2 regions of the Pantoea sp. C2G6 genome follow, and region 1 is predicted to be linked to the other one. Evidence: predicted binding sites of a transcription regulator. Region 1 holds the regulator's gene; the other holds the start of a gene.
What was found. Region 1 encodes PurR, which represses purine synthesis genes. Its sites were predicted from a motif close to CANGCAAACGTTTGCNTG; they were not measured.
Positions count from the first base shown of each region.

Region 2: ACCW71_RS16230 (nucleoside-specific channel-forming protein Tsx) is a predicted target of PurR. The motif match lies at 1,459-1,476, and genes of this name have one in related genera.

Region 1 covers NZ_JBGMNJ010000001.1:531,382-534,589, reverse strand. The annotation lists gene ACCW71_RS02570 (C40 family peptidase) at 1-358, shown strand, start outside; gene ACCW71_RS02565 (YnhF family membrane protein) at 411-500, opposite strand; gene purR (HTH-type transcriptional repressor PurR) at 783-1,808, shown strand; gene punR (DNA-binding transcriptional activator PunR) at 1,805-2,710, opposite strand; gene punC (purine nucleoside transporter PunC) at 2,817-3,208, shown strand, end outside.
Region 2 covers NZ_JBGMNJ010000013.1:91,680-94,887, forward strand. The annotation lists gene yjdN (VOC family metalloprotein YjdN) at 1-265, shown strand, start outside; gene ACCW71_RS16230 (nucleoside-specific channel-forming protein Tsx) at 358-1,224, opposite strand; gene ACCW71_RS16235 (sensor histidine kinase) at 1,504-2,859, opposite strand; gene ACCW71_RS16240 (response regulator) at 2,856-3,208, opposite strand, start outside.

The sequences.
Region 1 (3,208 bases):
TAAACCCTATCAGTGGGGCGGCACCTCCCCGCATACCGGCTTTGATTGCAGCGGCCTGGTCTGGTACGCCTATAAAGATCTGGTGAAGTTTAAGATCCCGCGCACCGCCAATGAAATGTATCACCTGCGTGACGCCGCACCGATTAAGCGCGAATCGCTGGAAAAAGGGGATCTGGTTTTCTTCCGCATTAACGGTCGCGGTACCGCTGACCACGTCGGCGTTTACCTGGGTAACGGCAAATTTATCCAGTCGCCTCGTACCGGCAAAGATATTCAGATTAGCGCGTTAGGGGAAGATTACTGGCAGCGCCACTACATTGGTGCCCGTCGGGTGATGACGCCAAAAACCATTCGCTGAGTGGATAAACAGCCAGAAAAGAGAGCCGGGGTGAAAACCCCGGCTTTTTTTATCAGTGCAGAATAGCGGTAAAACTAAAGGCTACAATCATCAGCAGGCAGCCGACGGTGGTCATCAACGCCAGTTTAAGATCGGTACTCATTGATTACTCCTTAGTCACACAGTATGTAGGGATATAGCATTTTCCCACAGGGACCGGTAAAAATCTCGTTTTATCCGGTCAGCCTTGTTAGAATCCCGCCTTTGTTGCGCAACGCGCGCAACCCCGATTCCGTTTGCTCGCTTTTCCAGGCGCTATTTACCCGCCAGACGCCTGTTTACCGGCCAGAAAAGAGGCATGATTGCAGGAAAACCCCCTGGGCAGACGCAAACGTTTAACATTACGCTTATCAGCGAGTTAGATAAGCACTGGAGTCCGATTTTCATGGCAACAATCAAAGATGTGGCAAAACGCGCCGGCGTCTCAACGACCACCGTTTCGCACGTCATTAATAAAACGCGCTTTGTGGCGGAAGAGACGCGCAACGCGGTCTGGCAGGCGATTCAGGAGCTGCACTACTCACCCAGCGCCGTGGCGCGCAGCCTGAAGGTGAATCACACCAAAACGCTGGGCCTGCTTGCCACCTCCAGCGAAGCGCCCTATTTCGCTGAAATTATCGAAGCCGTGGAGAATCACTGCTTTGACAAGGGCTACACCCTGATCCTCGGCAATGCCCATAACGATCTGCAAAAACAGCGCGCTTACCTCAGCATGATGGCGCAGAAGCGCGTCGATGGCCTGCTGGTGATGTGCTCTGAATACCCGGACGATCTGCTGAAGATGCTGGAAGAGAACCGTAATATTCCGATGGTGGTGATGGACTGGGGCGAGTCACGCGCCGACTTTACCGACACCGTGCTGGATAATGCCTTCCAGGGCGGCTATCTGGCCGGCCGTTATCTGATTGAGCGCGGCCACCGCGATATTGGTGCTATCCCCGGTCAGATGGAGCGTAACACCGGCGGCGGACGCCATGCCGGTTTTCTGAAAGCGCTGGAAGAAGCGGGGATTCAGCCGCGTCCCGAATGGATCGTGCAGGGTGACTTTGAGCCGGAGTCGGGTTATCAGGCGATGCAGCAGATTCTGTCGCAGAAACAGCGTCCGACCGCGGTGTTCTGTGGCGGCGACATTATGGCGATGGGCGCGATTTGTGCCGCCGACGAGATGGGCCTGCGGGTGCCGCAGGATATTTCGGTGATCGGCTATGACAATGTGCGCAACGCGCGCTATTTCGCCCCGGCCCTGACCACCGTCCATCAGCCGAAAGCCCAGCTGGGTGAGAAAGCGCTGGATATGCTGCTGGACCGTATCACCAGCAAACGCGAAGTGTCACAGACGATTGAAGTGCACCCTACCCTGATTGAACGCCGTTCGGTCGCGGATGGTCCGTTCCGCGACTATCGCCGTTAATCCTCGCTCAGCCACTCCTGATTAAGCGTCTGCGCATCACCCAGGTAGTTCAGCAGCCAGGCGGTTGCCGGGGATGCGCGATCTTCCGCCCAGCTGACGCAGCAGGGGCTGTCAGGAAAGGCCACCGGCAGCGTCAGCTCAACCAGATCGCCGCTGTCGAGCAGCGGTTTCGCCAGATGACCTGGCACCATCGCGACGCACAATCCCGCCAGCAAACAGTCCAGCCCGGTCTGCCATTCCGGTACCACCAGCCGGCGCTGGTTATCCAGCGTCCATGTCATCCGGCGCGGCAGCGCGCGGGAGGTATCCTCCAGCACCAGCGACGGCCAGCTGCGCAGCGTATCTTCATCGATCTGGCTGGCCTGCGTCAGCGGATGATGATGCGCAACCACGCAGCGCCAGTTGAGCTTCCCCATATCGCGGAAGGCGAAACGTCCGCCAACCGGGATCGCCTGGGTCGCGCCAATCGCCACTTCAACCCGGCCATCCGCCAGCGCATCCCAGACGCCGTTAAACACTTCATAGCTGATGTGCAGCTCCATATCGGGGAAATGGCGATAAAAATCTTTCACCAGTTGCCGGGTCCGCTCGGGTTTCACGATGCAGTCAATCGCCAGGCTTAACTGGCCGCGCCAGCCGTTAGCCAGCTGCTGACACTGTCGGCGTGTGGCGAGCATTTTTTTGATGACGCTGCGCCCTTCACGGACAAAATGCTCGCCCGCAGGCGTTAATACCACCTCCCGATGCTGGCGTTCAAACAGCGGCACCGCCAGCCAGGTCTCCAGCTGGCGCACCGTATAGCTGATGGCAGAAGGGACGCGATGCAGCTCCTGCGCCGCCGCGCTGAAACTGCCACCGCGCGCCACTGCGTCAACCACCTCTAATGCATATTCCGACCACATAATCTGCCTTCAAAAATTTTAACAGCAATCGGCAAATATTAGCGTTTCACAGCCGCAAACGCACCTTTTACACTCTGCCGCGTTTATCCTGCAAAATGAGAAGCACATGTTACCGACCAAAGGATTTATGCCCTATCTTGCTCTGCTGAGCATGCTGGGCTTTTTAGCCACTGATATGTACCTGCCCGCCTTCGGTGCGATGCAGCAGACCTTTAACAGCTCGCCGGGTCTGATCAGCGCCAGCCTGAGCCTGTTCCTGGCGGGCTTTGCCTGCGGTCAGCTCTTCTGGGGGCCGCTCTCCGATCGCATCGGGCGCAAGCCGGTGCTGCTGGCCGGGCTGACGCTGTTTGCTGTCGGCTGCGCCGGGATGCTGTGGGTGAGTAATATCTATCTGATGCTGCTGCTGCGTTTTGCGCAGGCGATTGGCGTCTGCGCCGCCGCCGTAAGCTGGCAGGCGCTGGTGGTCGATCGCTATCCGGCGGCGCGCGCCAATAAAGT
Region 2 (3,208 bases), on a different contig from region 1:
GCATGCTCAGTTGCGTATCGGTGAGGGTGAACTGATGCTAAGCGATGGCAACACCGAGCAGCCACCGGCATCGGAACATGCGGGTTACGCGGTCAGCCTTTCAACCACCGATGTAGCAGAAGGTAAAGCGTGGTTCGAAAAGCTGTCGGCAGGCGGCAAAGTCACCACCCCGTGGCAGGAGACATTCTGGTCGAGCGGGTTTGCCATGTTTATTGATAAGTTCAATATTCCGTGGCGCATCAATGTAGAGAAGTCGCAGGATTAACTGAGCCAGACGGCGTCGGCAACCGCGACGCCGTTTCAATGGCCACGACCGGTTTTATCGCGCGGCGGCACGCTTCAGGCCGCCGCACCTCATCAGAAGTTGTAACCCGCCACCAGGTAGTAACCCCAGCCGGTAGATTTCACTTCAAACGGTCCCTTGCCGAAGTTCAGCTCCTGACCATCCGCCCACTGTCCGCCGTTGTGGAAGTAACGCGCCACCGCCGAGATGTGCCAGTGATCGTAACCCAGAGACAGAATGTGGCTGGAAGCGATGGAGTTGCTGGTGCGTGACGAACCGCCTTTCTCGTTGAGGTCAGAACCCCAGTCGAAGTTGGTAAAGCCGACATAGCCGAGATTACCGCCCCACAGCGTGGTGATCGGCACGAAGTATTTCACCTTGAAGCGATAACCATCCCAGCTGTTCTCATTCGCCGCACCGTAGTTTTCCCACTGATATTTGGCGTAGACGTTCAGCGACAGGCCGACATCGCTATGAGTATCAATATCGGTGCCCAGACCCATATACCAGGTGTTCTGGCGGTTATCGCTGTTGCGGCCCATGTCGTAGATGTAGTTGTTAGCGAAATACCACTCTTTGAACGGACCAAAGGCCAGGCTGGTGCCGGTCAGTTTGTCGATAGAGAAGCGCGGCTCAATCTCCATAAACATCGGTGAACCGTGGTCAAAAACGCCGTTGGCGTTGCTGTTACCCACGCCGAAGAAGTTAGGCACGTCGAGATAGCCGTAGAAATCGAACCACTCTTTCTTGGCAAACGCTTCATATTCCAGATAAACGTCGTTGTTAAACTGCGGTCCGAAACGGGTGTGGTAGCTGCCTACCACGTTCACGCTCTGATGCCACCAGTCGGAGAGATACTGCGGATCGCTTTCCGCGGCCTGCGCAGCACCACTCAATGAACATGCCAGCACGGCACCTGCTATCAACGTTTTATATTTCATTATTATCAGCCACATGCTTTTGACCGCCGCACACCAGACGCAGTCAGAGAGAAATCGGTCCCTTGATGGGAATGAGGGTTTCACAGCAAATAACAACCCGTTCTTCAGCCCGCGTAGCGTGCCTGTAACAGATCGATAGAAAATAGATTTTGCTCACGTTTGTCAAAAAGTGTTGCATTACAATTCAGCTAAAATGTGATGCGCTTCACAATAACGACGTGGATCGAACGGAACCAGGCAACCGTTTACGTTGTCTGGTTCGTGATCAAACAGGTGAGATCAGGGAAAGGTGACGCGAACCTGTAAACCACAGATGGCACCCTGTGGCGTCAGGCAGTTGGAGAGGGCGACCTGAATCTGATGTTTCTGCGCCACACTGCGCACAATCGACAGGCCCAGGCCGCTGCCCTGCGCTTTTACGTCGGGCGAGCGGGTAAAGCGATCAAAGGCGCGTTCGATAAAGGATTCCGGCATGCCTGGCCCGTTATCGACAATATCGACCACCGTCTGGCCAGATACCCGATGCAGCAGCACATCGACCAGGCTGCCTTCCGGGGTATGCAACATGGCGTTACCAATCAGGTTGTCAAACAGGCTGCGCAGCTCGGAGCGGCTGGCCTGAAGCCGGTACTGGGTGGAGCCATTGAAGCCAATATCGATGCCGCGTTTATCCGCCACCACCATCAGTTGCTCAATGCTCTCCTTCAGTAGATCTTCCAGATCGATATGTTCAACGCTGGCGACCACGCTTTGATCCTCCTGCCGCGAGACATTCAGCAACTGGGTCACCAGATGCCGGGTGCGGGTGACGCCCGCTTCCAGCTGGCTGAACTGGCGGCTCGCCTCGCCCGGCTGGATATGCTGACGCAGGTTTTCCAGCTGTAACGTCACCGCCGTCACCGGCGTACGCAGCTCATGGGCGGCATCCTCCAGAAACTGACGCTGAGAGGACCAGGCCTCGCGCAGCTTACTCAGCAACGAGTTGTAGGCCGCCACCAGCGGCAGGATCTCATCCGGCAAACCCTCGGGTGAGACATTGTGCGGATGATGGGTCTCCTGCGCCGCAATCTGCCGCGAGGCGATCCGCAGATCGCGGGTGATCTTACGCACCACCAGCCAGATCACCAGCAGCGACAGCGGCATCATCAGGATCAATGGAATGATCGCCGACAGCGCCCGCTTGACCATCAGCGCCTTCATGTAGCTGAGGTTATGCATCACCTGAATGGTTTTAATCTCGCTACCGGGCAGGCCGGGCCGGGTGTAGATGCGCCATTCACAGTCGTCACACTGGCCCACATAGACATCGCGATAGCCGCGTTGCGTTTGCAGCGGGGCCTGAAGCTCCGGCCAGGAGCTGGCGCGCAGTTTCCCCTGGTTATCCCATAGCTGAACCACAAAGGCGCTCTTCGCCTTATCGGGGGCGATGAGCATCGGCATCAGCGCCGGCATCTGTTTGTTGGTGGACCAGGCATCGGCGATTTTCGCCAGCTGGTCATCCTTCATGGTGCCGACCATATCGCCGTAGCAGCTGAAGAAATACCAGGTGACGCCGCCAATCATCAGCAGGTGAATGATCAGCAGCGTGGAGAGGAGTTTGTTGCGTAGCGAGCGCATAAAGGTAAAGGGCTTCATATCGCGGGCACCCGCCAGCCCAGCCCGCGCACGTTACGGATGACGTCGTTATCCAGCTTGCGACGCATTCCGTGGATCAGCACATCAACCGCGTTGCTGCTGACTTCATCGCCCCAGCCATAAATGCGGTTTTCCAGCTGTTCGCGCGACAGAATCGCGCCCGGCCGCTCCAGCAGGGCGTAGAGCAGGGCATATTCACGCGCCGTGAGCTGTTCGCGCTGGCCTTTGTAGAGCACCTCGCGCGTCATCATATCCAGCTGAACGTCGCCGCTGCCAAGCAGTGAATCCGCCGCGCCGTGGCGACGCCGGGTGATCGCGCGCATCCGGGCCATCACCTCCTGCAAATCGA